DNA from 4 places in the Macrococcus armenti genome. Region 4 is predicted to be linked to each of the others. Evidence: predicted binding sites of a transcription regulator. Region 4 holds the regulator's gene; each other region holds the start of a gene.
What was found. Region 4 encodes Rex, which represses fermentation and respiration genes when NADH is low (regulators of the CRP and FNR family bind a similar motif). Its sites were predicted from a motif close to TTGTGAAATATTTCACAA; they were not measured.

Region 1 (8,271 bases), 1.0 Mb from region 4:
CCGCCCCACTATCGATACAATACTGCGCAGTTACATCATTGACGCCACCATCTACTTCGATTTCATATGTAAGTTGGTGTTCATTTCGATAATTTTTCAAAAATTCAATTTTACTTAAACATTCCTGAATAAATGACTGGCCACCAAATCCAGGATTAACTGTCATTACGAGCACAAGATCTACCATGTGCAATACAGGCATTAATACTTCTATAGGTGTGCCCGGATTTAAAGTGATTCCGACTTTTTTTCCAGTATCACGAATAAGCTGTAAAGTACGGTGTATATGCTCGGTTGCTTCAACATGAACGGTAATAATATCACTACCCGCATCTGCAAAGGCCTGAATATAACGTTCTGGTTTCTTTACCATTAAATGTGTATCAATCGTCATTTTCGTATGCGCTCTAATTTGCTGTAATATCGGAAATGCAAACGATAAATTCGGAACGAACATACCGTCCATTACATCGAAATGTAAGTAATCTGCACCAGCAGCTTCAATTGCATTGATTTCGTCTTCTAATTTCATAAAATTACATGATAATAAACTCGGTGCTACTTTCATTAATATCTCACCTTTCTAGATTCAATTTCCCGTATCATCTGTAAATAATGGTCATATCGTGTCTGTAGTATTTCACCTGCTTCTACAGCGCTTTTAACCGCACATTTCGGTTCATTGATATGCAGGCATTCTCTAAACTTACATGCATCAGCAATGGCGATAAATTCAGGAAACATATTTTTTAATGTGACTTTTTCGATATTATCAAGATCCAATGAGCTAAATCCTGGTGTATCCGCAATATAACCATTTTGTAACGGTATCAATTCAACATGCCTCGTCGTATGTTTTCCTCGATTTAACGCGTTGCTAATAACGCCAGTATTTAAGTTCGCATCAGGTATTAAACTATTAATAAATGATGACTTCCCAACACCAGACTGACCAGCAAGTACTGTTATCCCTTTTACAAGCGTGTCATAAGACTGCGTATTTAAATTTGAAACGAAGTACGTCTCGTATCCGATCGATGTATAATATGCTAAATGATTTTCGATTTTGCTGCATTCAGATGCCGATAATAAATCTCGCTTTGTCACTAAAATTACGGGTTCAATATGATAAGATTCAACCTTTACGAGAAACTTATCAAGTAAGTTTAAACTGAATTCTGGTTCCTTTGCACTCATTACGATAATCACACGTTCAATATTTGCAACTGGCGGTCTTACCATATAATTCGTTCTTTCTTCTATAGATAGTATGTAGCCATCCGTTTCATTCTCTATCTGGAATGTAACGAAATCACCTACGAGTGGATTTATCCCTTTCTTTCTGAAATTACCACGTGCACGACATTGATAAATTTCATCATTATACTTTACGTAATAAAAACCACTTAATGCTTTTATGATTTGACCTTTAATAACATTCACCTCATTTAGAAGATTTTGGCGCATTTAAATACGCATAAAACAAACCGATTAATAAACCGCCACCAATATAATTACCTAGACCACTCATAATAATATTTTTAATGATATCAAGGTAATACTCAGAACTTATTCCATTAACGACTGCACCAGTAAATATTATACCATTCGCAATAACATGTTCATAACCCATGTACGCAAATATCGTAACACCAATCATCAATACGAACATTTTCGGAAATGCTTCCTTAAAATGCATTGAAACAATGATTGAAATGTTAATAAAGAAATTCGCAAAAATTCCACGAATAAATATATCATGTGCTGTTAATGTATGCGCTTTATATTCTGTAATAGTTATCATCAATTTTATCATATCATCAGACAGTAATGTAGAAAAAGAAAGCATTAAAAACAAAACGAGTCCGCCGAGAATATTTCCGATGAAACAGACAAGAAACACGAGCAGCGCATGGTATAAATCAATCGTTTTATAATACATCCCTACAGTAAAATACATAAAGTTGCTCGTCAGCAACTCTGAATACGTAAACATAATAAATACAAGGGCGACACTAAAGCCGACCCCTCCAATGAGAGCCGCAACTCCTGAATCTGTCACTTTTAAAAAATCAATTTTTAATTTCCACGTAAAAATTGTGATCAGCGCTATGATAAACCCTGCCATCATTGCACGCAATAAATATCTTATCGTAAAGCTTGAAATCAAACCTTGTTTCGTCGTTACAGTATGCTGGATACCTTCCATCAATAATCTACCGTAAAAAAATTCGCTTTCTAAATCTGCCTGCTGTTTCATTTTCTATTCTCCTTGTGATGTATTTCACAAATAGTTTATGATGAAAAAGTAAGAACATCAAGTGCAACAAGTGGCAATATTGTGACATACTTAACATATTCATACTCCTATATTGATTAAATGACAACTACTTTTTTTGCAAGTATTTTTTGTAATCTTCACGAAGTTCCAGCTGATATTTCTGAATTAAGTCACGTTCAACTTCTGCTCGAATGCGATCAACATAACCTTTACTTGTTTGTCTGTATATTTTGTACAGTAAAAATAATGTGACCACTAATATAAGAACGATAATTCCAAAACCTAATAACACCAATGTCGTTAAATAGTCCACCATCTCCTGGAAGTGTGCAGTTTTATCTGTAATATACGCTTGAATCTGCTCAAGTGGGTTCGTAAATAATAGCAATACATCTCCTCCTTTTATTTTTAATTTTATCCCAAACATAGTATCATAAACAAAAAGGAGGTCTTTAAATTGAAACATATTACATTAGATGCACTACAGGATACACTACAAACAGGAACTGACGCACATATTATTGACGTACGTACACCTGAAGAATTTGCTGAAGGCCATATAAAATCAGCAATTAACATTCCTTTAAATACAATTCCTGATCAATTAAGTCAATTTAATTCGGAAGATGAATACATCATTTTATGTAAACGTGGTGGCCGTGCTTTACAGGCTGCTGAATACTTATATGAAGAAGGCATTAATATTACTGTTGTTGATCAAGGGATGGATGACTGGAAAGGTGAAATTACAAAATAAAACTGAGGCAATTGCCTCAGTTTTATTTTGTACGGTCTATGTTTACTTTTATATCTTCTATATCCATACCAGATGCTACTTTACCCGGGAACTTCGTCGTATCTACAGTAAAGTCCTGTGGTGGTACATTATATGAAATTTCATTTGCAAAGAACTTCATCGTTTCTTCCATAATAATAATCGTCATCCACTCACCTGCACAACGATGGTTCGTATAATAATCTCCCCCACCTTGCGGAATAAGGTCAAATGGACTACCATCCCATGCATCAAATCGATATGGATTGAAGCGATCTGGTTCACTGAACAAATCATCGCGATGTAATGTACCATAAACGTCAAGCACCATCATCGTATCTTTTTTAATTTTATATCCTTCAAACGTAATATTTTCTTTCGCTTTACCTGGTAAAAATGGAACAAATGGATAGTAACGTCTTACTTCCTGAACAAACTTATAGGCATAGTCGTCTTCGTTTAAAGCAACACGTATACGCTCACCTGGAAATTCATGAAGCGCGAGTACGCCGAAGCTGACAAATTTATTAATTGCTACGAGTGGGCGAATCACATTCATTAAATCTACAGCACAAAGTCTTGCATCCATCGGTTTACCATTCATATCTTCCCAATGACTAAATTCGTATAAAGCCGTCCCTTTTTCTGGATGGATTTTCCCTTTACGCGTTGCAACAATTTGATCTTCTAAAAACTGTTCTACACGTGCTCGTGCTTTTTTAGCTTCTCTATAGCCACCATATAGTGAACCGATAGCACTGAAAGAATCAATCATCTTATTCATATCGTCAGCCATTTTATTAATATTGTCTGGATTCTCAACGATACCCGCCCATCTTAATCCAACTTTTGTTAGCAACACTGTAGATTCATTATATACATTTACTTTATGCTGATACTGCATATTTTCTATATTCTGGAACCAGTAATTGCGTGTAAGCTTCCTTAAATACGCAAGATTCTCATCTGTCATCAATGACATAAAAAGCGCTTTTCGGTCAAGATGTGTTTTTCCTGCTGTCGTATGAATCGCACCTTTTCCAAACAAAGTTTTAACGACGCGTTTCGGTAAAGTGCCTTTACGCTCAGTTTTATCATTATCGTAAAACAATTCTGCAGCGTTTTTACCACTAATGACAACAGCAGTCTTTCCACCTAAAACATTCGTTTCAAATATATTCGTATTAAATTTTTTCATGCGAGAAGGTACGTACTCATATCCTTCTTTCATAATTTTTAGTGAGTTATCAATACCACGATCTTTAGGAATTCTTTTACCCATAGTTATACCCTCCTGAAATAATTATATAAACACTTTACCCTTTATAAGTGATTCATAACATGTCGCTTTGCAAATTCCATTATTTGATCATCTGATGCATGATTGATGATCTCTACGTCAGGATATGCGGTTCTTTCACCTGTAACACCATATTCAAATGTATATTGACCAAGTTGTATCGATTCATATTCACTTAATGCACCGAACGATGCTTCACCGACTTTTAAAGCATCAGCTTCCACAATATATTGTTCAATACTTCCTTTCGTATGTCTGCTCATCAATATGACTTCAGGTTTAATGTCAAATACTGACGCCGTTCCTTCTGTATAACGGACATCCAGTATAATTGGTAGTTCAGTTGAAATTTCGCTTTTAATCTCATGCAACTGTTCCGGAGCATATATTAATACATGCTGATAACTTTCTGTTTTATGTACAAAAGGATCTGCTATTTCAAATCTTTTGAGTTCAAATTCATACGATTCACTACTACGCTTTACTGTTGCATCAACTTGTTTCAAAATTAAATTCGACCATTCCTGACGCTCAATCGCATCGTGAAATAATAGTTTACGGTAGCGTTCACTCAGTACGTCAACAGCATCATTACTTAAATGGGTAATCATATCCCCGACAACAAATCTTGTATCTTTATTAACTTCAACAACTTCAAGCCCGTATTGTGATCGATTCACAACGAATCCATTATTCGCTTTATATTGATAGAACTGAAAGCTTTTCTGTTGATATTCCGCGATATATTCTTTCATAATTTCAACGAATGTATAGTCATTTCCGGGCGATAACTGTTTAATGATATTAATATAAACTTCCTTCGTTTCTTCATCCTGAATATGGAGTACTTCGCTAATTTTATCACTAACTGCATTAAATATATGATGGTACTTCATGAACACTCCCCCTTCATTCATATTATACATATTATGAAGAAAGAAAAAAACTGGTTACATCTGTAACCAGTTAATTCCCAAGACTATCATATTTTATTTTTTCATGTATATACGTTTTACCGTCAATCTTAACGAGAATCTCACCATCTTCATCAGGCGTAATAACGAGATTAAAGTTTTTCGTTGTACTATTTTTCGTCTCATAACTTTCTTTTAGTTTATCAATGTCGTTTGAATCGTCCTGAATGTAAATCTCTACTTTCTGTTTATCCCCAGTTCCTCGGTAAGGAATTGTAAACGTTCCATAATATGTTTTATCATATTGTGAACTTTGTTCATCAGAATTATCATTTTCACTTTCTTTGTCATCCTTTTGTTTTTCGTTCTTATCCTTACCTTTAGAAACGACAAAATTAATTTGAGAACCATACTGATAATTAATATTATAGACATCTTGTGAAATTACTTTATCCTTTTCTATATCATCCGAATATTCTCTAGCTGATACATTTACGATAAACCCTGAAGACTCTAATTCATGTTTAGCTTTCGCAAATGATTTACCGGTATAGTCTGGCACGTAAATTTGTTCTATACCTTTAGATATTGTCAGTTCTAATTCAGTCTCTTCCGGGATGACTTTCATACCGTTCTCTATACTTTGTTTTAACACTTGACCTGATGGCGCCATGTCGTGAACTTCTTTCAAGCTGACATTTTTAAAATTCGCATCTTCAAGCTCTTTTTTTACATCTTTAATATTTTTGCCAATATAATTATTAACTTCAAATTTTTCCTGTCCTTTAGAAATTGTTAAATCAATTTTCGTATTCGCTTTAACTTTTTCGCCGACTCCAGGAGAAAAACGGATGACTTTATTTTTCTCTTCATTCGTCGTATACGTATACTGAACTTCGCCTTTTCTTAAATTATGTTCGTGTAACAATTCAGTTGCCTGTAGTAAAGATTTACCTTTTAAATCCGGAACAGTAGATTTTGACTCCATGAATAGCGTTGCATAAACTGCCGCACTTAATACAAACATTAAAATTAGTGGAATTAAAAATAACAACCACTTTCGATTTTTACGATTTTGTTTCGGTTTTTGTACTGGAACGAAAGATTCTTTTTTCTTTTCATTTTTAATCACTTTGTCATCAACGATTGGAATAAGTTTCGTTTTATCATCGACTTCTTCAATTTTATCTTCTTCAAGGCGTGATTCATCCAGAACTGTCCTTAAATCATCATACATTTCCTGAGTTGTTCGATAACGACGCAATTTGTCTTTCATCGTCGCTTTATTTACGACATTTTCCAGACTTTGAGGTATCGACTTATTTTCTGTACGTACTGACGGTATCGCATCCTGAATATGCTTTATTGCAATACTTACTGCAGACTCCCCTTCAAAAGGCGGATGACCTGTCAGCATTTCATATAGTACAATGCCGATTGAATAAATATCACTAGATTCATCTGTTCTGACACCTTTTGCCTGCTCTGGTGATAAGTAATGAACACTTCCCATAATATGATTCGTCTGTGTCATCGCCGTTTCACTTAATGCACGGGCAATCCCAAAATCCGATATTTTTAATTCTTTCTGATCCGTCATTAATATATTCTGAGGTTTTATATCACGATGCACAATCCGATGTGAATGCGCATGCTCTATACCACGTAATATTTGTTTTGCAAAGAACACCGCTTCTTCTGCAGATAACGGACCATTTTCTTTTATATATTCATGTAAGGTCGGGCCTTCGACATATTCCATAATCATATAATAATGGCGTTCATCCTCATCAACATCAAGAACTTTCACAATATTTGGATGTGACAAAGTCGTAGCATTCTGCACTTCACGCTCGAAACGTTGAACCGCACGATCGACATCGATATGTGGGATATTAATAATTTTAACTGCGACATGCTGATTTAATATTATATCTTCGGCTAAGTAAACACTGCTCATACCTCCGCCACCGATATATTTCAGCAGTTTATAACGTTCACTTATAATAGTGCCAATCATATTATCTGCCTCCTTTTAACGGAGCGATAACGATAGAAATATTGTCTCTGGCACTATTATCAAGTGCTTTTTGAATCAATTGATTTCCAATATCATTGATAAAAGTTTCAGATTTAAAAGCTTCGTGTATCGCATATTCTTCTACAAAATCCGTTAATCCATCTGTAGTTAACATAATATAATTATATCTATTATAATCGTATACGAAAACATCTGGATGAATACGTTTATCCGATCCCATAACTTTCGTAATAAAATTACGCTGTGGATGATTTTTCGCCTGTTCAGGTGTGAGCCCACCAGCAAGTAACAGATGATTCACAAACGTATGGTCGCTCGTAACTTGTCTTAGTTCTCGTTCATTGATTAAGTAAGCTCTAGAGTCGCCAACGTTTGCGATAACGACATGGTTATCATACAGAAGTGCACATACTAATGTCGTGCCCATTCCATGTTTAGCATCATCCATATGCGATTGTTTATACAGTTCTCTATTAATTTCAGAAATCGTTGAACGCAACCAACTTTCTGCGTGTTCAAATTCAATAAAATTCTCAGATTCAAAACGCATTCTAATCAGTTCATCTACAAATGTACTCGCAATATGACCTGCGTTATGACCTCCCATACCATCACAAATTACTGCAAGCATTTGTCCGGTATGATTGTAATAAACGCCACCTGCATCTTCATTTCTATTTCTTGACGGACCGATATCGGTAAAAAAACGTGCGTGCATATCTCTACCTCGTTTCTTCTTGTCTCTCTTTCGCTCTTAATTGACCACATGCTGCGTCAATATCTGAACCATGTTCACGTCTAATTGTAGCATTAATACCATTACGTTTTAATTCCTTTTCGAACTTAAATATATCTTCTTTCGGCGTACGTACATAGTCGCGTTCTGGAACGTGGTTTACAGGTATTAAATTCACATGACAATTTAAATGTTTAATGAGTTGTGCGAGTTCTTTCGCATGA
Region 2 (8,271 bases), 400 kb from region 4:
GGAAAACATGGATTGCGATTATTAGTACACTTGCAGCCACTTTAGTGACGTTACTCGTCGTGCAAAGTACGATATATTTAACTTCAGCTGAAGGTATTCGCTATGAGACGATGTCTTACTTGACGATTCCACCGAAGAAAGTATTCTTAACGACTATTCTTATCGGAACGCTTGGAGCTGTTATGGATATAGCGATCACAATAACATCATCGCTACATGAAATTAAAGTAACACAGCCGTTTTCGAATACGAAGTCATTGCGAGCATCAGGGTATGAAATCGGAAAGGACATTATCGGTCCGATGACAAATATTTTATTATTTGCATATTTGAGTAGTGCGATGCCGATTATTATATTGTATTTAGCGAATCATTCACTTATATTCCAGACGTTTAGTTTACATTGGTCGCTTGAACTTGCTCGAGCTGTATCAGGTAGTATCGGTATCGTACTTGCTATACCGATTACGGTATGGATAGCGAGCACGATGCTTGGGGGGGGGGAGGTGAATCTAAAGCATGAAAACTTTAACATTACTTATTATTATATTATTTGTACTAATGGCAATTGTCGGACGCAAAAACGGAATAAAAGCTTTTCTTGCAATATTTATAAACATGTTCATGTTGGCACTTGCAGTACTTTCTGTTGTGCTCAATGTGAATGTCATATTAGTAGCACTTTGCTTCAGCATCATAATGGCTTTATTTAATATATTAATTATTAATAAGTATAACAATGTTAGTATTTCCGCTTTAATTTCAACATTCGTTACGTTTATTATTTCACTAATTTTTATATATGCGGTGACGAAATTCGGAATGATTCAAGGATTCCCGATGGAAGATGGAGAAGAGATTGCAACGTACTCATTACGTATAGGCGTATCGTTCTTTAATGTCATGCTCTTTGTCATTATGATTAGCGTGTTAGGGGCGATTATTGACTTGTCTGTATCTATTGCATCAAGTATGGAATACATATATTTAAATGAACCGCACTTAACACGTAGTGAACTGTATCGTTCCGGACTGAATGTTGCGAAAGATATATTAAGCACGACTACAAACACGTTATACTTTGCCTATTTAGGTACGGGGATGACATTGATGATCTGGTTTAAGAATGTAGGCTATTCATTTGAACAAATTATTAATTCTAAAGTGTTTTCCCAGGAAATATTAATGATTATTTCTGGAGGAGTTGCGGTTGCAATTGCAATTCCTGTAACGTGTTTAACAGCGAGTTATATTATTTACCATCAATTAGTAAAGCGCAGCGTGTAAATCACGCTGCGCTTTATTATTTCAACCCGTTATGAATGGTTTTTATATTATGCTCCATCATTTTATAATAACTGTCTCCATCTGTACCCTTTTGACCGATAGAGTCTGTATAGACCTCACCATAAATCGGTGTTTTAGTCATTTCGCTGAGTGACTGCATGCTACGTTTATCGACGCTCGTTTCGACGAATAAAGATTTAACGTCATGATTTTTGACAAAGTTTATCGCTTGCTTCATCTGTTCTGGTGTACCTTGTTTTTCCGTATTAATCTCCCATATGTAAGCATGACTCAAATCATAATCTCGACTGAAGTACTTGAACGCGCCTTCACTCGTAATGAGATGACGTTTTGACTTTGGAATATCATTGAATTTATCTTTATACTGTGTGCTTAATGCAGTTAAGCGTTTCGTGTATTGCTCCATATTATGATGGTACGCTTTTGAATGTTTTTTATCTGCTTTCTCTAGCGCACTAGCGATATTTTTACTGTAAAGAATACCGTTATCAATACTTAACCATGCATGTGGATCAATCGCATTATCGTCATGATGTGCCTTTAAGAAAATTTTCTTAACACCATTACTCACAGCAATAACATTGTCATCGCCTAATTTCTTACCACCTTGTTTTAATGCTTTTTGAAACCATCCGCTTGAAGTCTCTAAATTCAGCCCATTAAACAATACGACGTCAGCATCAGTAATAGCTTTAATATCTTTCGGTTTTACTTCATAGTCGTGCGGATCCTGTCCGATAGGTACGATATTAGTGACAACTGCATGATCACCTGCAATTGATTTCGTCATATCGTAAATAATGGAGTTTGATGTTACGATTTTAATTTTTCCTTCAGTTTTATCTTGCGCACATGCACTTAATAAAAATGCTGCCAGTGCAAAGAAAACAATGATTTTTGAGAAAATTTTTGTGTTCATAAATTTCATCCTTTCGTTATGAATCGTTTTTTTGTTTGATTGAGTGTAAATATTACGAGATAGATTAATGTTGCGATAATCACGATGCATGCACCACTTGGAACGTTCAGTATATAACTGATATATATACCGGTAACTGCACTGAATAATCCGAATGTCGCAGATAAAAGCATCATCTTGTGTAAGCTTTTAGAAATTAAATATGCGCTTGATGCAGGTGTAATCAACATTGCAACGACAAGAATAATGCCTATTGTTTGTAAGCTGACGACTGTAATAAGTGCTAGCATTATCATTACAGTGTAATGCCAGAATGCGGGGTTAATGCCATTCATTCTACTGAAGACCGGATCGAACGTCGTTAACTTAAGTTGTCTATAAGAGACAATGATAATGATGAGTACAGCGAGACTAACAAAAAGTGTTGTGTACATTGCTTCTTTCGTTACCGTAAGGATATCTCCGAATAATATATGGTATAAATTTGTCGTCGTTTCCATCATGCTGATCATTACGACACCGATAGAGAAGAATAGCGTAAATGCTATGCCAATCGCAGCATCTTTTTTTGTTTTAGATCGGTCTGTTATTGCCCCGATAAATAGACTCGTTAAGAGACCGGTGAATAATGCACCGATAAACATTGGTATATGTAATAGAAAGCTTAATGCAACACCTGGCAATACAGCGTGACTCATCGCATCACCCATTAAACTTAATCCGCGTAATATGATAAGACAGCCTACTACACCTGCTGCGATTCCGACAATCGCTGCTGTAATTAATGCACGTGATAAGAATGGATAGTTTGAGATTTCAGCAATAAAACTCATTTAAACACCTCCCTGAACGAAATATGTCTGTTTAATGTTATCGTCAGTAAGTATGCTTTCAGTAGGACCTTGGGCAATAATTTCTTTGTTCAGTAAAATGCACTCATCAAACAATTCAGGAGCTGACCTTAAATCATGATGCACAATAAAGATGAGTTTTTGATTTGATTTTAATTTGAAGATACAATCTTTAATGATTTCGTAACTTTTGAAGTCAATACCAACAAAAGGCTCATCCAGAAAGTAAATATCCTTTTCCTCCATAAGGCTTCTTGCGATCAATACGCGCTGTAACTGGCCGCCACTTAAATCACTGATCAGTTTATGCTGAATATCATTTAATTCCATCAACGTCATTAATTCATTCACCTTTTTATTATCCGCACGATACTTCATTAAAGGGGATGGGGATAAACCGGATCTAATCGTATCAATAACAGTGATAGGAAATTCGATATCTATAGATGATTTCTGAGGAATATAGGCACAACGTGTAAGTTGCTTATTTAATGGTTTATTATCAACATACACCGATCCAGTTGAGCGAATAAAACTAAGCATACTTTTAAATAATGTAGACTTCCCGGCGCCATTCGGACCTAAAACTCCTATAAGCTTTCCTGTTAATTGTTGTGTATAATTAATGTTACGAAGAATATGACGACCATCTATAAAAACGTTTAAATTATTGATTGAAAGCATAGACAACACCTTTTATATTATATTAAAAATAATTTTAGGTAAACCTAAACTATATTTAATATAATACTGAAAAAATCATAAATCAATGGGAAAGTTTGAATAAAATGTGAATACTGGAGGGAAATGCATGTTAACTGAAGAGAAAGAGGATTATTTAAAATGTATTTATCATAATAATGGTTTGAATGAATATGTTTCCAATAAAAAAATTGCAACACATCTTGGGATCAAGCCACCCTCTGTAACAGAGATGACGAATCGATTAGAAAAAGAGGGGTATATTACAACTAAACCTTATAAAGGGGCAAGGCTGACAGAAGTTGGAGAGAAAGAAGTTGCCAGAATTGTAAAACGTCATCGCTTAATTGAATGCTTTTTAATAGAATCGTTAGGCTATCGCTGGGATGAAGTTCATATGGAAGCGGAAGTGCTCGAACACCGTGTATCAGATTTATTTATAGAACGCCTCGATGAGATGCTCTGTTATCCTGAATATTGTCCGCATGGTGCATTAATTCCAAGAGAGAGCTTGCAGGAAGAAGAACTTCATATGGTTACCGAACTAAATGCAGGTGATTCATTTATTCTTTCAAAAGTTCATGATGAAGTGGCGTTGTTATCGTATTTATACGAGAATGATATAAAGATTAACGATAGGTTGAGAATTGATTCGATTGATGAAGCGAATCAAATTATGTATTTGAATAAAGGTGATAAGTCTGTAAGTCTGAGTATGGATAATGCCAAAAAATTATATTATAAATAACAAAAGCGCCGAACCGCATGCAGTTCGGCGTTCATTATTATCCTTTTATTTCATTTCTGCTTCCATTTAAATATGCATAAACAAGTCCTACAAAGATTCCGCCTCCGATATAGTTACCGATATAAGCGAAAACAATGTTTTTCAGAACATCGATCCATGATAATGCATCAATATTATAGAACATCATTCCTGCAAATAACCCTGCATTATAAACAACGTGTTCGTATGCCATAAATACGAAAATTACAACACCGACACCGATAAAGAACACTTTCGCGAGTGCTTCTTTACATTGAAGTGAAATATAAATTCCGATATTAATAAAGAAGTTAGCAAAAATCCCTTTTATTAAAATTGTAAGCCACGTAGAATCAATTGTTTTTGCATTAACTGTTTTTGTAAGTGCAGCGACCATTTCGGGCGTCATTACTTTAGTTCCTGTCATCATACCGAATAATACGAAGCCACCAATGATGTTACCGATAAAGCAGTATGTAAAAATTTTCATCACTTTAGGCAGTGAGATGACTTTATAATAAAGACCAACAGTCATGAACATAAAGTTACTCGTCAATAATTCCGAGTTTGTAAGTACAATCATAACGAGTGCAATACTGAATGATATAGCACCAAGTAAATTAATTAAACCTGGGTTTACTCCTGCAAATTGTGTTTTGACTGCCAGCATTAATACCGTCATAATTGCGAGTAAAAATCCAGACATAACAGATTTCAGCATGTATCTGCCAGGTGTGCGGTCAACCATGATTTCTTTTGTTGCTACTTGACCAACGATATTTTCGATATTAGGTTTTGAAGCATGTGTATCTTCAATTGTTTTTACAGGTCGTGCGAGTGTCATAATATCCCTCCGTATATATGTGCAATGTTTCACAATTACTATATCATATTAAAAATTGTTTTTATATAGTAATTTTACAATATTATACTCGTTGTTTGAATAAAAGTCACAGTAAAAATAATAAGCGTATTAAAGATAAAGCTCTAAATGAGAATATACAATATTAAATGATAATTTTTGATGCTGGAAACTGATTAAATCAAGGCATACTAATTGTTAATTAAAATAATTATAAATTTAGGTGTCTTTAGTTGACTTGTATTATGCATCATGTATAATAAGTATTGTAGAGATTAGAATTATTCTAAATAAGAATTTTATTAAATTTTCAGGAGGAATTTATTTATGTCATTAATCAACAAAGAAATTTTACCATTCACAGCACAAGCGTATGATCCAAAAGGTGATAAGTTTGTAGAAGTATCAAATGAGTCAATGAAAGGTTCTTGGAACATCGTATGTTTCTACCCAGCAGACTTCACTTTCGTATGCCCAACTGAATTAGAAGATTTACAAGATCATTATGCTACATTACAAGACTTAGGTGTTAATGTGTACTCAGTATCATGTGATACACACTTCACACACAAAGCTTGGCATGATCATTCAGAAGCGATTTCTAAAATTCAATACACGATGATTGGTGACCCATCACACGTTATCGCGCGTAACTTTGATGTATTAGATGAGGAAGCTGGTCTTGCTCAACGTGCTACATTCTTAATCGATCCAGACGGTGTTGTTCAAACAATGGAAATTAACAACGATGGTATCGGTCGTGAAGCAAGCGTGTTAATCGACAAAGTGAAAGCTGCGCAATATGTAGCATCACATGATGGTGAAGTTTGTCCTGCAAAATGGAAAGAAGGATCAGAAACTTTAACACCAGGTCTAGATTTAGTAGGTAAAATTTAATTATTGAACTTAACATCAATATTTATAGTGCCACAACGTATATATTGCGTTGTGGTCTCTATTATCTTTAAAGTGTATAAATATACAACAAAAGGAGCGTAAGTAAATGCTAGATAATAATTTAAAACAGCAATTAGGCCAATATCTCGAACTACTTGAAGGCGAAATCGTTTTAACAGCAAGTAAAGGTGATGATAAAACTTCACAGGATATGATGGCATTATTAAATGAAATTAGTGAAATGTCGGATAAGATATCTATTCAAGAAGCTACGCTTAAGCGAACACCTAGCTTCACAGTAGCACGTCCTGAAGAGGAGGCGCGTGTAACATTTGCGGGTGTTCCGTTAGGTCATGAATTTACATCATTAGTGCTTGCATTACTTCAAGTGAGTGGAAGAGCGCCGAAATTAGACGAAGATGTCATTGATCAAATTAAGAAAATTGATAAGCTATTAAACTTTGAAACTTTCGTAAGCTTGACATGCACAAAATGTCCTGACGTTGTTCAGGCTTTAAACGTAATGTCAGTATTAAATCCGAACATCACACATACGATGATTGATGGGGCGGCATATAGAGAAGAATCTAAAGATATTATGGCCGTGCCAAGCATCTTCTTAAATGGCGAAGAATTCGGTAGCGGTAAGATGACCGTTGAAGAAATTATCAACCAAGTAGGAGGCGGTATGGACGCTTCTGAATTTGATGCGAAAGCACCGTTTGATGTACTAGTAATTGGTGGAGGTCCGGCAAGTGCTGCTGCTTCTATTTATGCCGCGCGTAAAGGGTTACGTACAGGTGTAGTTGCTGAGCGTATCGGTGGTCAGGTCAATGATACTGCAGCAATTGAGAATTTCATTTCAGTGAAAGAAACGACTGGACCAGAGTTTGCCCAAAATTTAGCAGACCATATTAAGAGTTATGATATTGATGTTATGAATGCGGTACGCGTAGATTCAATTGAAAAGATTGAAGATATGGTACATGTAACACTTGAGAATGGTGGAAAACTTTCAAGTAAAACATTAATTATCGGTACTGGCGCAAAATGGCGTAATATGAACGTACCAGGTGAAGCTGAGTATAAAAACAAAGGTGTTGCATATTGCCCACACTGCGACGGACCATTATTTGAAGATAAACGCGTAGCGGTTGTCGGCGGAGGAAACTCTGGTGTTGAAGCAGCAATTGATTTAGCAGGAATTGTTGAACATGTAACATTACTGGAATTTGGTGAGACTTTGCGTGCAGATAAAGTACTGCAGGATCGATTAGCTTCATTAAACAACACAGAAATTATTAAATCAGCAGCTACGAAAGAACTGACAGGTGACGACAAACTTAAAGCATTAACGTATGTGGATCGTAATACAAATGAAGAGCATACTATTGATTTAGAAGGTGTATTCGTTCAAATCGGTCTTGTACCTAGCACTGAATTTGTTGGTGACTTAGTTGAACGCAACAATCGTGGCGAAATTATCGTAGACCGTAAAGGTGCAACAAATGTACCAGGTATTTTCGCGGCAGGAGATTGTACGGATCAAGCATATAAACAAATTATTATTTCGATGGGTGCAGGCGCAACAGCTGCATTAAGCGCATTCGATTACTTAATTAGAAATTAATTCACTATGAGACTACATAAGATGTATAATATCTTATGTAGTCTTTTTATTTGAAAATTTAAATAATTAAGTAAAAATCTGGAGGTTACTGAGATGAAGAAGTTGTTATATTTTTTAATTGCAGTGTTTGTATTAAGTGCTTGCAGCAATGATGGTGCGACAAGCAGTAAAGCTTCCAAAGATAAGACAGTAATTACAGTTTCGGCTGCTGCAAGCTTGAAAGATGCTTTAAATGATATCGAAAAAGCATACGAAAAAGAGCATAAGCATGTCGACTTAAAATTTAACTATGGTGCATCAGGTGCATTGGCGCAGCAAATAAAGTCAGGCGCACCC
Region 3 (8,271 bases), 450 kb from region 4:
GCAGCGTAACTATCTTTTCGGTGTGGGCTAGAAACACAAATAACGACAGCAATTTCAGATACATCAAGATTACCGATACGATGTGCGATACTTACAATCGTCCCTGGCCATTTCTCATTGATTTCCTGCCCGATTTGTTCTAATTTCTTTTCTGCCATCGGTACATATGCTTCGTATTCCAGATACTCCGTTTTAATACCTTGTGTCCATTCTCTGACGATTCCCGTAAATACACATACTGCACCTTGATGAGGTGTTACCGTCATCTTGCGATAATGCTCAACATCTATCGGCATTGTTACAATCTCAAATTGTTTCACGTGTGTCACCTACCCAACTTTGTATAAATTCCTTAATCACTTGTTCGCTATCAACAGATGTATCTACCATTATTTTAATATTTTGTAACTGAGATAATGTCTCCTTATCTTCAGCATTGTTATAAAGTACAATTTTATCGTAATGTGCCTGTTTATAACCTTCTACAAGTACAATATCCTTACATGTTACTTCTTCTTCGATAATTGACTGGAGTTCAATCGATTCGTTTTTCCTCAATTTATGAATATACGCATATCCCTGAACGATGCTTTCATCTGCACCACTTTCTATATATGTTATATGATCACGCGTTCTTGGAATATCGATTTCCTGTCCGCCAATTTCACCATGGTGTTTAATAACAGACACTTCATAATTCATTGCTTTCAATTGTTTAATAATTCGATTCATCGTCGTTGTTTTTCCAGACTTTTTAAAACCGACGACTTGCAACACTTTTACCATGATGTATCCTGACAAGAAAGATCTGTTAACAGGACATCTACAGTGTCACCTTGTTTAAACCCTCTCGTTCCCCCAGGTAAAACAATCATGCTGTTACTTTTTGCAATAGCGATTACTGCATTACTCTTATTAAATCCACTCGGTGCTACCATCATATTACGGTAATCTAAATCTGCTCTTATAAACCTAGTAAATGGGTTTGCTTTCGTGAAGTCTTCAGAAAGCGTTGCTTTAATTACCGTCGGATATACTTCATTCTGCCCCATCATTTTACGCAGTACAGGTTTCGTATATAACTCAAACCCCGTATAACAAGCACTTGGGTTTCCGGATAACCCGAATAGAAATTTATCATCACTTACTGCAACAGTTGTTACGCTACCTGGTCGCATCGCAATTTTATTAAATAGTACTTCTGCTGAAAGCTTTTTATAAATTTCAGGCATGAAATCGAAGTCACCAACACTTACACCACCCGTAGTAATTACGATGTCATGTGCATCCAGTGCATTACGAACGACTTCGTATAGCGCATCGAAATCATCACCATGAACACGATAATCTTTCACTTCAATATCCATCGCCTTGCAAAGTGATGCAATCATCGGTCCATTCGAATTTCTAATTTTCCCAGGTGTAAGTGGTTCATTAATTTCTACAAGTTCTGAACCAGTAGCGATAAGTGCAACAGTTGGCTTTTGATAAACGTTCACGTACTCATACGAAAACGTCGCAAGAACTGCTATGACCCCTGCAGTAATTTTTGTCCCTTTCGGAATAACAACTTCACCTTGTTTACATTCTTCACCTTGCTTCGAAATGTTTTCACCCGGTGTAAAGGTTTTTCTCAGCGTAAATCCGTCTTCTGTTGGCGTCGTTTGTTCAAGCATTACGACAGCATCAGCACCTTTTGGAATTGGTGCGCCCGTCATAATACGTACTGCTTCGTTATCTTTTAGTTGTACATCGCTTACGTGTCCGGCGCCGATATGATCGATAACTTTAAATAATTTTCTTTCATCACCAGTTGCGCCTTCTGAAGATCCACTGACAATTGCAAAGCCATCATATGGTGACTTGTCAAACATCGGGATATCATACGTTGCAATAATATCTTCAGCTAATGTATCGCCCAAGCTATCAGTGTAGTACTTTTTTGTTACTGATTTATATTTAGCATATTTTAAACATTTATCTATCGCTTCAGTTACTGGAATGGGTGTACGTTTTTCAAGCATCGTTATCCTACTTTCTCTAAATGTAGTATGATAGTTATAGTATATAAAAAAGGAAGTGAAATAATGAATAATTTAACACACTTTAACGAACAAGGACGCGCTAAGATGGTAGATGTATCTGATAAGCCTATCTCAACGCGAACTGCTGTCGCTAAAAGTTCTATAAAAGTAAACGCAGTAATTTATGACCAAATTATCAACCACAAGAATAAAAAAGGCGATGTTCTTGGTGTTGCACAAGTCGCAGGTATTATGGCTGCAAAGAATACCGCACAAATTATCCCAATGTGTCATCCACTGAATTTAAGTGGCATCGATATTGCATTCGAATGGGACACGACTGATGGTTATGAAATATTAATCACTTGTACCGTTAAAACGACCGGACAAACAGGTGTTGAGATGGAAGCCTTAACGGGTGCAAGTGCTACAGCACTTACAATATATGATATGACAAAAGCAGTTGATAAAGGTATGATTATCGGCCCAACTTATCTCGAACATAAATCAGGCGGAAAAAATGGAGACTTTAACCGTTAATTACTTATTAAGCTCATGCACAATGTGATGGATTTCCTGTGTAATGAGCTTTTTCATTGCAAGATTTACTGCACCAACTGAGCCCGGTATTGAAAAAATTACCGTATTATCTTTCGTACCACATAACGCACGTGAAAGCATTGCGCGTGTGCCCACATCTTCTGTATAGCTTAAATAACGGAATATTTCACCGAAGCCTTCCATTTCTTTATCGATAATCGACGTCACCACTTCAATCGTAACATCACGTTTTGCAACGCCTGTCCCACCTGTCGTAATAATGACATCCACTTTGTCATGCAACAATTTCATAATACTCGCTCTAATATCAGCCTGATCATCTTTAGCGATTAAATAATGTTCACGTGAAACATCGATTTCGATATCTTTTAATTGTTCAATAATCGCTTTTCCGCCCTTATCTGTATCATAATCTCTCGTGTCACTTACTGTAATAACACCTACATTTAATTGTTTACGTACTTCATTAGAATGTTCCATTACTATCTCTCCTAACCAAATAATTGATGATAAACTTTCTTACCTTCAGCCATTGATTTGACGTCATGAATTAACATACGGCCACCTTTAAACCATACAATCGGATGATTATCAAACTTAAATCTTATAAAATAAGGCGTCTCCTGAAATATGATAGACAACGATTGTAAATGTTTCAACAAATCTTCATCACTGAACGCTGTCACAATCTGTAATGTATCTCTACCACATAACATCGTTTCATGCGTTTGCTGACTAAGTGCCGGGTATGATGCATGTGCCCCGCACGTTGAACAACGCTCATTAAACATTCTTGAAAACTTCAGTGCCGTATGATCCATCTGCCATACATCTCCGAATACTAATTTCGCATCGAATGGTGTATCTGTTAACAGTTTTAATGCATACATCATCTGAAAACTCGTTGCCATACTCACAGCGGGTTCTATAACACCTACTGTATCACAAGTTCTGTTCATTACGGGTAACATACCCATCACACAATTAAAGCAAGGTGTTACACCAGGAATGAAAGGACATGCTACATAAGTGGATTCTACACATGCACCATAAATCCATGGAATATTATATTTATAACAGAAATCATTAATAAGCAATCGTGTTTCAAAATTGTCGGTCGCATCTAATATACAATCACATTGCAAAAACGCCGCTTCTAAAAGCGGCGCATCAAGATGATTGATATATGTTTCAATTTGAATATCACTTCGAATTGCTTTAACTTCACGTTCACAAGCAATCACTTTAGGCGTCGCATCAATCGCATCTTGTTCCTTAAAAAGTGATTGTCGTTGTAAATTTGAGAGTTCAACATAATCGCGATCGACAATCACAATTTTACTTACACCGCATCTTGCCAAGGATTCTGCAAGATGCGTACCTAATGCACCACATCCTACAATACCAACAGTCTTACGAGAGAGTTTCTCCTGACCTTCCTGGCCGATACCATAAAATTTTATTTGTCTGTCATATCGCATATGTCATCCCCTAATTTCTGCCTTCTTTTTTGTCCATCCAGAACATTGTTATTAATGCAATTATACCAAACACTGCAAGGAAGGCAAAAGCTGGCTTGTTTGTACCGAAGTTTGCTGCACAAGCGGCAATAACTAGTGGCGGGAAGAAACCACCTAAACCACCCATCATTGAAACGATGCCGTTTACAATACCAGCTTGTTTAGAGTAATACGTTGGTGCTAGTTTGAAAATTAGTCCATTTCCTAAACCGGCACATGCTGAAATAATTAAACATCCTGCAGTAAAGAAGAAAATTTGATGGTTAATAGATAACATTGCAGCACCAATAATTAAACCAACGAATACAACTTTAAGCACGTCCATAGCACGTAATTTATCACCGAGCACTCCACCAATTGGACGAAGCAACGTTGCAATCGCAATAAATGTACCTGTACGAACACCAGCATCTACTTTATCTAAACCGAAGTTGTTAACTAAAAAGTTTGGTAAAAATAATCCGAATGCTACGAATGAACCAAATGTAATGAAGTACCAGAAGCTCAGTAAGTATAATTTATATTCCGGTAACACACCTTTAATTTGATCCATTAATGGTTGCTTTACTTTAGGTTCATCTTTATCCCCTAATAAGAAGTTCAGTAAAGCAAATAATGCCATAACGACTAAATAAGATTTAACAGTATTGCTCCATCCAATTGCATTCGCAATCGGTGGTGCTGCAAACGCTGATACAGCAGTTCCGATATTCCCCATTCCATAAATACCATTCGCTAAACCATGCTTTTCTTTCGGGAAATATTTCGGTACACTCGTAACACCTACTGAGAAGATTGCACCACCAACTCCTAGAAAAAGTCCTGCAACCATAAGCATCGTTGTTGATTGTGCCATACTCAGTAAGAATACAGGAATTAATAAAAAGATAAATGAGAATAAAAATACTTTTCTTGCGCCGATTAAATTAGCATAATAGCCTAGAGGAATACGTAATATAGATCCAAGAATTACTGGAATTGCTAAAATAATCGCTTTTTGACTTTCCGGAATCGTAAATTCCTGTGACATAAATGGCATAAGTGGCGCAATAATTGTCCATGCCATAAATCCTGCAACTAAACTTAACGTCTGTAAGGGTAATTGTACTTTACCTGTTGATTTGTTCATCGTCTTCACCTTTTTCATAAGTTTGTGATTTACTATACAAATATATTTTAAGGTGATTGTGATTCATTTAACATTGGGGAATTCCCCCTATGTATAGGTTAAATCCCTATATAAGAAAAAAGATTCGAAACACGGTATCGTTTCGAATCTTATTCTTATATTATCTTCGTATTAACAGCCTCAAGCAAAGTTTCTTCGTCTTTAATTTTGAATACTTTCTCAGCCATCTGGAACAGTACACTTTCTTCTTTGTACATATGGACCATACAAATTTCGTACCCTTCATTTAAATCGTTTAATAGCAGGTTAATGTCTTCTGTACTGAGTTCCATCATATTCGTAACACCGATAAAATGATTGAAATATTGTGCCATCTCATCATGTTCTGCCTCTATTGTGATTATCGGACCTTGATCTGTTCCGATGTAACTTCCGAGAATCGGAAAGAAAAATCGCTCTTCTTTTGCCTGGTGTTTATCAAGAATTGGCAGAAAATCCGATACTTTCTCTTTTAACATTCTTAACTTATGATACTTCGATAACATCGCGTCCGTCTGCTTTACATCCATCATTATCTGATACCATTCGTGAAGTAACGATCGAATGAGCAGATGTTCATTCTCTAATATACGAAGTGCTTTCATCTTTGTTTGAAATTGCATCACGTCACTACCTTTTTTACGGAGTTCCTCATTTAAAACTCAAGTAATTTTTTCTTAAGCGCATATTCCACAAGTTCCGGCTTACTTTTAAGCTCCAGCTTGTCCATAATTCTCGCTTTATGTGCCTCTACTGTTTTAACAGAAACAAAAAGCATTTCTGCAATTTCTTTATTACCATATCCTTTAGCAATTAAAGGCAGTATTTCTAATTCTCGTTTCGTTAATATCTTTAAATGGTCATTCTTTGCCGAATACTCTGTATCGTGATGTATGAGTTCATGTACAAGAGAAGTTGCCATCTTCGGATCTATATAAGTTCCTTCTTTGTAAACTGTCTGTACAGCTTTAACAAGCTCTTCATCTGGTGCGTTTTTAAGAATATAACCGTTCGCACCATTTTTTAGTACATGAAATAAATACTCTTCATCATCATACATCGTTAATATTAATATCTTCGTTTCTGGGAATGCTTCTTTAATCTTACCCGTCGCAATCAATCCGGATTCTCCAGGCGGCATACTCAAATCCATGATTAACACGTCCGGTTTATGCTGAGACACCTTTTGAAATGCCTCCATACCGTCAGCCGCTGTCGCAACAACTTCCATATCTTCCTGATAATTTAAAATCATTGAGAATCCTGTACGCACTACCGCATGATCATCCGCAATTACTATTTTCATTTATATCCCCCTAAAGTGGGATGGTTAATGTTACAAACGTACCTTTGCCCTTTTCGCTATTTATCTCAACGTGTCCGTTGACGATAGCTGCACGTTCCTGCATACCAAATAAGCCAAGTCCGGAACTTTTCGGTGTCTCTCCTGGTGTAAACCCATCTCCACTATCACTTATTTCTACTGTTAATTCTGAATCATCTTTTTGTATCAGCACATTGACTTCATCTACGTCTGCATACTTTAAAGCATTTAATATCGCTTCCTGCGTTATTCTATACACTGATGTTTCAATCTCATTCGAAAAACGCATATCCTGAATATTCTCATCCATAATCACTTCAAGCCCATAACTTTTCTCAAGTTGTTTGAAGTGAGACTTAAATGCAGCTACAAGGCCTAAATCATCGAGTGATGACGGTCTAAGTTCCAGCGACAAGTTACGAATATCATCCATAAGTCGTGATATCGTGCCCTCCATAAGCTGAAGGTGTTTTTCTTTCTCTTCTTCAGTTTTATACTTCAGTAGTCTGATGTCAACTGATACGTTTAATAATTCCTGAATAACACTGTCATGTAATTCTCGTGAAATTCTTTTGCGTTCATTTTCCTGAGCACTCATAATCTTTTGAGTAATCGTTTTTTGATGCAATATTTCCTGCGTTTTTATTTGTTGGGAAATATTTTGTAATGTCAGAACTTTAATGCCTTTTAACTGCTTTAATACAACATATGAAGCAGAATAAGGTTTCGGCTCCCCCATTTCATCCTTCAGGAAAATCTGGAATGACTGATTATTTTCTTCACGTTTAATAAAACAATCTCTGCACGCCATTAACGCATGTTCACTTGTTACACCGAGACAAGTACGACAAAGGTTTCTCGTAAGGCCTGCAATATTATCATGCATATGAATTACTTTTTCTGCTGCTTCATTCATCTTCAGAATACGATTATCCTCATCAATAAAAATGATGATTTCATCTGTATCATGATAAAACGCATCAATTAGTGCACTTTCAAGTTGCTGTTCAGGATATGTTTTAAATTCGGACACTATTAATCACATCCTTGCGATAGAAAGCACCTAAACCTTTATCTAACTGTGCTTTTAACTGTTCGTGCATTGTAAGCGTAAAAGTTCTCTTATTTCTATTACCTATGAGTAATACCGCGGCAACTTGATTATATTTCCATAATGGTACCGCAAGAAAATTTGTAAGTTTTTCGAAGCGAATGATTGGAAAATCAAACATGTGTGATTGTAAACTGCTGGATGCTACATCAAGTTCCATCCAGTCACGTCCAGTTTTTATAACAATCCCTGCGACGCCTTTTCCTTTTTTTAATTCTATCTTCTTATATCTTTCATTTGTTTCACCAGTAACATATAGCCAATGAATATCTGTCTGTAAAATTAAATCAGAAGGCATCGCGAGTCCGATAAAATCTACATCTAGAGATTCTCTCAATTGATCAATGATTATTTGGTAATCATACATCTCTTTCACTCCTTTGCCTTCTGATTATAACTTATTGTTTATGTTTACGATATAATATATGGCTACGTCCTACATAATTTACCGGCACACTCCATACATGTACTAATCGTGTAAACGGCCATAGCGCTGTAATTAAAAATCCTGTTAATACGTGTATCTTAAATGATAACGGTACACCTTCCATGTAGCCCGCTTC
Region 4 (8,271 bases):
CCATCGGCAATACGAAAATGATATAAGTCATCGTATCTGGTGGCGCTATAATAGCAGCAATTACCATTAAAATAAAGTACGCATACTTTCTATTTTTCTTTAAGAATATCGGATTCACAACGCCAAGACGTGTTAAGAATAATAGTAGTATCGGTAACTGGAATACAAAGCCAAACGGCATCGTAATCTTCACCATTTCTCCGAAGTACTGCGTCACACCGATTTGCTGATGTAATCCCATATCACTTGCGAGTTCAAGTGAGAAGTTAATAAAGTAAGGAAATAATATAAAGTATCCAAAACTCATCCCAGCAAAAAATAAAATAATACAAAAAGGGATATACGCAAGCGTCACACGTCTTTCCTGTGGATGTAAACCCGGTGATATAAACGCCCACAGCTGATAGAGGATTACCGGTGAAATAATAATAATCGCAATAATCATAATAACGCTCAAATAAATAGAAAGCGGATCAGATACTTTAAAGTAATTTAATGCAATGCCTTTAGGTACATCCGTTACTGTAAGAAACTTTGTGACAGGTTTACCGAATATAAATCCAATGAACATACCTGCAATTAAAAAGTAACCGACAACCATAAGTCTTGCCCGCAATTCTTCAAGATGTTCAACTATTGTTAAATTATCCTTATCCACCGTAATCACCTCTCAATAAAAAAACGGCACAGATGCCGTTTTATTTTTTTACTTCTTTATCATCTTTATCTTCATCCATAATACCGTTTGTTGCATTTTTAAATTCCTTTAAAGTCTCTCCCATTGAGCGACCGAATTCCGGCATTTTTTTAGGACCGAATATAATTAACGCGACAATACCTAAAAACACTAAAATTGTTGGTGATGCAAAACCAAGTAACATGTATTTATCCCCCTAATGATTTTTCATAAAGAAAATTAAAGATTGTAATTCAACGCCTAAATCAATGTGATGAACATGTACGCCACTCGGTACATTTAATCTTTCTGGTGTAAAGTTTAATATACCTTTAATTTGTGCTTTTGTCACTCTATTTGCGACGTCTTGCGCGACACTTCCCGGTACAGTTAATATTACGACCTGAATACCAGTCTTATCAACAACTTTCTCAAAATCTTTCATATCCTGAACTTCAATCTTACCAATTTGTCTACCGATTGATTCCGGATTCGCATCGAATGCTGCTGTAATCTTCATACGGTCATTAATTGAAAAATTATAGTTTACTAATGCCGTACCTAAGTTACCGACTCCAATAATTGCAACTTTCGTAATCATATCTTGCTGTAATGTTGTCTTGAAGAAGTTGAGTAGAAAGTTAACGTTATAGCCGTAACCTTTCTTTCCGAGTTCTCCAAAGTAGGAGAAGTCTCTACGAATCGTAGCAGAATCAATTTGTAACCCATCACTTAATTCCTTACTGCTCACTCGTTCAACATTTGAATTATATAACGTATTAACAAAACGATAATATAAAGGAAGTCGTTTTAAAGTGGCTTTAGGAATTTTAATTTCGTCCTTCGACATCCTATTCACCCGTTTCTTTTTTGTGATAACATTCACATCGACATTATTATAACACTTATATATATAAAAGACTATGTGAAATTGTGAATTCATTGATAAAAGATTCCAACTTATTATGTGTTACTGTACAATGAAGATGAGGTGAAACCATTGATATTATTACAAGCAAGTAATTTAACAAAATCCTACTCAGGTGAAAATATATTCTCAAATGTGAAATTCGAAGTTAAATCCAACGATCGTATTGCCATCGTTGGACGGAACGGTGCCGGTAAAACGACTTTAATGAAAATTCTCGCGGGTGCTGAAGATTATGATACGGGACATCTGTCTATCGCAAAACATGTGAATATCGGTTATTTAACGCAGCAGATGACTTTAAATGCAGAAGGTACTGTATATGAGGCGATGAAGAAACCTTTTCTGCATCTGGAACGTATGCAACATGAACTGAACGATATTGCGCTGTACTTAAGCGAACATAGCGATGATGCTGCAAGTGAAGCGTATCAGGAGAAGCTCACTGAATACGAAAAGTTACAGCATAAATTTGAAGCAGAAGACGGTTACTTATATGAAACGAAGATTAAATCTGTATTAACAGGTTTGAACTTTAAAGAAGAAGACTTCAATAAAACAATCGACTGTTTCTCAGGTGGTCAGAAAACACGTCTTGCACTTGCAGAAATGTTACTGCATAACCCTGATTTGCTGCTACTTGACGAACCGACGAACCATCTTGATATGGATACGACTGCATGGCTTGAAAATTACTTAACAACATATAACGGTGCCATCGTTATCATTTCGCACGACCGTTACTTTTTAGATAAAGTCGTCAACACTGTATACAATGTCGCACTCGGTCAAGTTACGAAATATGTCGGTAACTACTCTAAGTTCATTGAATTACGTGACCAGTATTATGAAAAGATGCAGGCACAGTACGAGCGACAGCAAGCTGAAATTAAACGTCTAGAAACGTTCGTGCAGAAAAACATTACACGTGCATCAACGAGCGGTATGGCAAAAAGCCGTCGTAAAGTTCTGGAGAAGATGACAAAAATAGATATGCCGAAACAAGATGATCATTCAATGAATTTACGTTTCTCAATTGATAAAGAAACAGGAAACGACGTATTACGCTGCACAGATTTAGCAATCGGATACGATGCGCCACTTGCTATGAATATAAATTTTGACGTATCAAAACAAGACGCAATCGCATTTATCGGACCGAACGGAATAGGTAAGACGACACTTATTAAAACAATCGCAAAACTCCTTAAACCACTCTCAGGTGATGTACAATACGGTGCGAATCTATCTATCGGATATTACGATCAGAAACAAGCTGAATTTTCTTCTAACAATACAGTACTAGAAGAATTATGGCAGTATTATCCCACGATGCCGGAGAAAGAAATACGTACAGTACTCGGAAGATTCTTATTCGTCCAGGATGACGTGAAGAAAATTATTAACGACTTATCCGGTGGTGAAAAAGCGAGACTACAACTTGCGAAACTCAGTTTAGAAAATCATAACGTACTCATACTCGATGAGCCGACAAACCATCTAGATATCGATGCGAAAGAAGTATTAGAAGATGCGCTTATCCACTACCCCGGCACATTATTATTTGTCAGTCATGACCGATACTTCATTAATAAACTCGCTACGAAAGTATTCCATATGAATAAAGAAGGCGGCCGAATGTTTTTAGGGGACTATTCATACTTCATCGAAAAAGAAGAAGAACGTATGGCGATACTAGCACATCAAGCTGAAGAGGAAACAAAAACATATAAAGAAAATGATTATGATGCTTTTAAAGCAAATCAAAAAGAACGCAGAAAACTGGAACGCCAGAAAGAAAAGCTCGAACAGCAAATAGAAGTGCATGAAGCACGCATAAATGAAATAGAAATCGAACTTACAAAACCAGAAGTATTCAGCGATATCGAAAAAGCAAATACATTAAATGATGAACTCATAGCACTTAATCGTGAAAATGAATCATTATTTGAAGAATGGTCAGAAATTGAAATGACGTTAGAAGGATAAAAACACGTTATTTTCTGAAAATGACTATTCACAAAGTTATACACATTAAAAACATTGAAATATAAGTAATCCACAAAGTTATTCAGTTTATCCACAGATTTCTGCATAAAACATAATGAAATAATTGTGTAAAACGTACTATTGACATATAGTTATACACAAATTGTTAACAACTTGTGTACAAGTACGTATGTTCGTGTTTATTATGAACATAATTTATATACTAAAAAGAGGACGAAACGTCATATTACGTTTCGTCCTCTTATGTTTATGTTAGTTATTGCTGTGAGTGTCACTTTTTGGGACACTCGCATCTGTTTTTGTTGCTCGGTGTCACTTTTTGGGACACTCACATCTGTTTTTGTTGATGAGTGTCACTTTTTGGGACACTCACACCTGTTTTAGCCGCCGAGTGTCACTTTTGGGGACATTTAATCCTACTATAAATTAATATTTGAAAGACCATTTAAGTTCATTGCACCAAATTTACCAGCTCTATATTCATAATATGCTGCCGCGCCGATCATTGCTGCATTATCAGTACATAAATTCAATGGTGGTATTAATAGCTTTACACCTTTATCTTCACACATCTGCTCCATACGTGCTCTAATGCCTCTATTTGCAGCAACACCCCCACATATAAGCAATTGATTAATCTCATATGCTAATAATGCTTTAAACGTCTGTTCTGTTAACACATCTATTACACTTTCTTGAAAACTTGCAGCAACGTCCTCTTTATTATATGCAATACCTTTTTGATTCAAATTATGCAACTTATTAATGACTGCACTTTTAAGACCACTGAAACTAAAGTCGTACCCTTCCATAATCGGACGAGGAAAGTCTAATACATCTTCACCTTCTGCTGCGAGTCGGTCTACGTGTGGTCCTCCCGGATAAGGTAAGTCTATTGTTCTTGCAACTTTATCGTACGCCTCTCCTACCGCATCGTCACGTGTTTCACCAATCACTTCAAAGTCCATATGACCTTTCATTAATACGAGTTCCGTGTGCCCTCCAGAAATCACAAGAGCAAGCATCGGGAATGTTAATCGTTCTTCGATATGATTTGCATAAACATGTCCTGCTATATGATGGACAGGGATAAGTGGTTTACCGTGCGCTAGCGCTAACGCTTTCGCCGCATTAATACCTACGAGCAATGCACCGATTAATCCAGGTCCTTCTGTAACTGCCACTGCATCAATTTCTTCCCATGTAAGATGCGCTTCACTTATTGCTTCTTCAATAACCATCGTAATGTTTTCTACATGGTGCCGACTTGCAACTTCAGGAACTACACCACCAAATCGTTTATGTGATTCAATTTGAGAATTCACAACATTACTTAATACTTCATATCCATTGCGGACAACACTTGCTGCTGTTTCATCACAACTCGTTTCAATTGCCAAAATTGTTATATCCTTCTCATTATTCATCGTAATTTCACCCACATCACTTTCGCATCTTCACCAGGACCATAATAATCTCGTCTTGTGCCACCGTAAGTAAATCCAAGACTCTCATATAATCCTCGTGCCGCGTTATTCTCTATTCTAACTTCTAAGCTCATCATCTCACATGTAATTCGTGCGTAATTTATTACATATTCAAGTAGTAATTTTCCGTATCCGAATCCTCTAAACTGCTCATTAATTGCAACAGTCGTAATCTGCGCCTGATCGACTACTATCCACATCCCTAAATAACCAATAACAGCTTCATCTATAACAAGCACAAAATAATGCGCAAACTCATTCTTCTCCAGTTCATGATAAAATGCATCGAGCGTCCATGAACCACTCGGAAATGCCTTTTGTTCAATATCATAAACTGCTGGAACATCACTGAGTTCCATTTTCCTTATTATTAATCCTGACTGCTCAACCAATTACGCTCCGCCTCCGATATTCTTAAATACGTCGGTTCAAATGCATGAACATTAACTGGATCATTCGTATCTATTAAACGACGCATTTCAGCACTTCTTGGAATGCAGTAAAACACAGGACCTTTTAACGATGCTTCCAGTTTAACGGCATCCATCCCTAAAAATATATACGGTAAGTGCTGCTGTTTTAATTTTTCATTTAATTCATCAATTGAGATATACTGGTCCTCTTCAATCATTTCCAGCTTAACACCTTTATAACGATACATACCTGCATATACGTGGTTTCTACGCGCATCAAAAACAGGGATTAATAAAAATTCATGCATTCTGACTGTTGCTGCTAAAGCTGCAAGACTAGATACTGAGTACAAAGGAATATCCAGAGTATATGCCAAAGTTTTAGCTGCCGTTACACCGATACGAAGCCCTGTATAAGAGCCTGGACCATGTGCTACAGTAACACCTTCAATATCTTTCATCGTTAGACCTGTATATTTCAATAAGCTTTCAACTTGACTCATTAAAGTAATAGAATGATTAATACGCATACCGCTGTTAAACTCAGCGAGTACGCTATCTCCATCTGTAATACTTACAGAAAGTGGCTGATTACTCGTATCAATGTGCAGTAATTTCATTTTCAATCTGCTCCTTTAATTTATTCGCTTCAGCACCTATCGCATTCAAAATTACTTCACGGCTCATTTCATCAACACGTTTGATTTGTAGCGTTAAATAACTTTCCGGCAAGAAATCTTCAATCATTTCTGGCCATTCAACAATTGAAACACCATCACCATAAAAGTATTCATCAAATCCTAAATCATCTTCAGCGCCTTCCAGTCTATAACAATCCATATGATGAAACGGCATACGTCCATCATATGACTTAATGATATTGAACGTCGGGGAAGTAATATTTTGAGTTACACCTAATGCGCTTCCGAAAAATTGGCTGAATGTTGTTTTTCCTGCACCTAAATCTCCATTTAATAATATGACCGTACCAGGCACTACATACTTGGCAATTTTCTCTGAGAGCTGCTTCGTGTCTTCTATTCCATTTATATTTATTATCATTATTTACACTCACTTTTAATTATTTTCAGTATAGTTTATTGTAACATATTTATATATGCTACCAATATATTGAGACAGCTTGATATAGCTTTAATATGTTAATTAATATTACGAAACATAAAACTATAGAAATAATAAATTTATGCAATAAAAAAGAGACCCTATAAAAGGATCTCCTGAGATTGCCCGGCAACGTCCTACTCTCGCGGATCGTAAGACCAACTACCATCGGCGCTAGAGAGCTTAACTTCTGTGTTCGGTATGGGAACAGGTGTGACCTCTCTGCCATCGTCACCAGACAAATGAAAGAATATGATATCCAGTTTCAACTCGCTGTCCCTATTCATTTTCTAAATCTCAATCGAATCTGGCGATTCTCATTCGATTTATCAAAAATGATACGGGCCATAACGCTCGTTTCAACCTTTAAATTATACTTTCAAAACTAGATAAAATAGAGAAGATATATTAAGTTTTACTCGGCAATCCCGAATAAAAAATCTTTAAAATTGATTAAGTCTTCGATCGATTAGTATTCGTCAGCTCCATACATTACTGCACTTCCACCTCGAACCTATTAACCTCATCATCTTTGAGGGATCTTATAACCGAAGTTGGGAAATCTCATCTTGAGGGGGGCTTCATGCTTAGATGCTTTCAGCACTTATCCCGTCCATACATAGCTACCCAGCTATGCCGCTGGCGCGACAACTGGTACACCAGAGGTATGTCCATCCCGGTCCTCTCGTACTAAGGACAGCTCCTCTCAAATTTCCTACGCCCACGACGGATAGGGACCGAACTGTCTCACGACGTTCTGAACCCAGCTCGCGTACCGCTTTAATGGGCGAACAGCCCAACCCTTGGGACCGACTACAGCCCCAGGATGCGATGAGCCGACATCGAGGTGCCAAACCTCCCCGTCGATGTGAACTCTTGGGGGAGATAAGCCTGTTATCCCCGGGGTAGCTTTTATCCGTTGAGCGATGGCCCTTCCATGCGGAACCACCGGATCACTAAGTCCGTCTTTCGACCCTGCTCGACTTGTAGGTCTCGCAGTCAAGCTCCCTTGTGCCTTTACACTCTGCGAATGATTTCCAACCATTCTGAGGGAACCTTTGAGCGCCTCCGTTACTCTTTAGGAGGCGACCGCCCCAGTCAAACTGTCCGCCTGACACTGTCTCCCACCACGATAAGTGGTGCGGGTTAGAAAGTCAACACAGCCAGGGTAGTATCCCACCAGCGCCTCTACGTAAGCTGACGCTCACGCTTCAAAGGCTCCTACCTATCCTGTACAAGCTGTGCCGAATTTCAATATCAGGCTACAGTAAAGCTCCACGGGGTCTTTCCGTCCTGTCGCGGGTAACCTGCATCTTCACAGGTACTATGATTTCACCGAGTCTCTCGTTGAGACAGTGCCCAAATCGTTACGCCTTTCGTGCGGGTCGGAACTTACCCGACAAGGAATTTCGCTACCTTAGGACCGTTATAGTTACGGCCGCCGTTTACTGGGGCTTCAATTCGTAGCTTCGCATACGCTAACCACTCCTTTTAACCTTCCAGCACCGGGCAGGCGTCAGCCCCTATACTTCACCTTACGGTTTTGCAGAGACCTGTGTTTTTGATAAACAGTCGCTTGGGCCTATTCACTGCGGCTCTTCAAGGCTTGCACCCTAAAAAGCACCCCTTCTCCCG

Region 1: the regulator Rex is predicted to act here: its motif matches at 2,273-2,290, upstream of LAU42_RS04655 (formate/nitrite transporter family protein).
Region 2: the regulator Rex is predicted to act here: its motif matches at 5,408-5,425, upstream of LAU42_RS00530 (formate/nitrite transporter family protein).
Region 3: the regulator Rex is predicted to act here: its motif matches at 5,291-5,308, upstream of LAU42_RS00785 (nitrate/nitrite transporter).

Annotation. Positions count from the first base shown of each region.
Region 1 covers NZ_CP083608.1:888,720-896,990, reverse strand. The annotation lists gene rpe (ribulose-phosphate 3-epimerase) at 1-568, opposite strand, end outside; gene rsgA (ribosome small subunit-dependent GTPase A) at 568-1,467, opposite strand; gene LAU42_RS04655 (formate/nitrite transporter family protein) at 1,445-2,260, opposite strand; gene LAU42_RS04650 (hypothetical protein) at 2,388-2,669, opposite strand; gene LAU42_RS04645 (rhodanese-like domain-containing protein) at 2,739-3,038, shown strand; gene LAU42_RS04640 (cytochrome P450) at 3,061-4,338, opposite strand; gene LAU42_RS04635 (hypothetical protein) at 4,380-5,252, opposite strand; gene pknB (Stk1 family PASTA domain-containing Ser/Thr kinase) at 5,323-7,290, opposite strand; gene LAU42_RS04625 (Stp1/IreP family PP2C-type Ser/Thr phosphatase) at 7,292-8,029, opposite strand; gene rlmN (dual-specificity RNA methyltransferase RlmN) at 8,034-8,271, opposite strand, start outside.
Region 2 covers NZ_CP083608.1:95,101-103,371, forward strand. The annotation lists partial or broken gene LAU42_RS00500 (YibE/F family protein) at 1-473, shown strand, start outside; gene LAU42_RS00505 (YibE/F family protein) at 562-1,287, shown strand; gene LAU42_RS00510 (metal ABC transporter substrate-binding protein) at 1,304-2,227, opposite strand; gene LAU42_RS00515 (metal ABC transporter permease) at 2,233-3,060, opposite strand; gene LAU42_RS00520 (metal ABC transporter ATP-binding protein) at 3,061-3,762, opposite strand; gene LAU42_RS00525 (metal-dependent transcriptional regulator) at 3,890-4,528, shown strand; gene LAU42_RS00530 (formate/nitrite transporter family protein) at 4,566-5,390, opposite strand; gene ahpC (alkyl hydroperoxide reductase subunit C) at 5,736-6,305, shown strand; gene ahpF (alkyl hydroperoxide reductase subunit F) at 6,412-7,935, shown strand; gene modA (molybdate ABC transporter substrate-binding protein) at 8,029-8,271, shown strand, end outside.
Region 3 covers NZ_CP083608.1:148,181-156,451, reverse strand. The annotation lists gene LAU42_RS00815 (molybdenum cofactor biosynthesis protein MoaE) at 1-320, opposite strand, end outside; gene mobB (molybdopterin-guanine dinucleotide biosynthesis protein B) at 307-786, opposite strand; gene LAU42_RS00805 (molybdopterin molybdotransferase MoeA) at 780-2,024, opposite strand; gene moaC (cyclic pyranopterin monophosphate synthase MoaC) at 2,088-2,564, shown strand; gene LAU42_RS00795 (MogA/MoaB family molybdenum cofactor biosynthesis protein) at 2,565-3,065, opposite strand; gene LAU42_RS00790 (ThiF family adenylyltransferase) at 3,077-4,066, opposite strand; gene LAU42_RS00785 (nitrate/nitrite transporter) at 4,077-5,234, opposite strand; gene LAU42_RS00780 (hemerythrin domain-containing protein) at 5,390-5,896, opposite strand; gene LAU42_RS00775 (response regulator) at 5,929-6,579, opposite strand; gene LAU42_RS00770 (sensor histidine kinase) at 6,590-7,630, opposite strand; gene LAU42_RS00765 (GAF domain-containing protein) at 7,617-8,075, opposite strand; gene narI (respiratory nitrate reductase subunit gamma) at 8,107-8,271, opposite strand, start outside.
Region 4 covers NZ_CP083608.1:1,900,433-1,908,703, forward strand. The annotation lists gene tatC (twin-arginine translocase subunit TatC) at 1-658, opposite strand, end outside; gene LAU42_RS10245 (twin-arginine translocase TatA/TatE family subunit) at 699-881, opposite strand; gene LAU42_RS10250 (redox-sensing transcriptional repressor Rex) at 894-1,526, opposite strand; gene LAU42_RS10255 (ABC-F family ATP-binding cassette domain-containing protein) at 1,677-3,593, shown strand; gene tsaD (tRNA (adenosine(37)-N6)-threonylcarbamoyltransferase complex transferase subunit TsaD) at 4,034-5,041, opposite strand; gene rimI (ribosomal protein S18-alanine N-acetyltransferase) at 5,038-5,460, opposite strand; gene tsaB (tRNA (adenosine(37)-N6)-threonylcarbamoyltransferase complex dimerization subunit type 1 TsaB) at 5,472-6,134, opposite strand; gene tsaE (tRNA (adenosine(37)-N6)-threonylcarbamoyltransferase complex ATPase subunit type 1 TsaE) at 6,115-6,573, opposite strand; rRNA gene rrf (5S ribosomal RNA) at 6,761-6,875, opposite strand; rRNA gene LAU42_RS10285 (23S ribosomal RNA) at 7,086-8,271, opposite strand, start outside.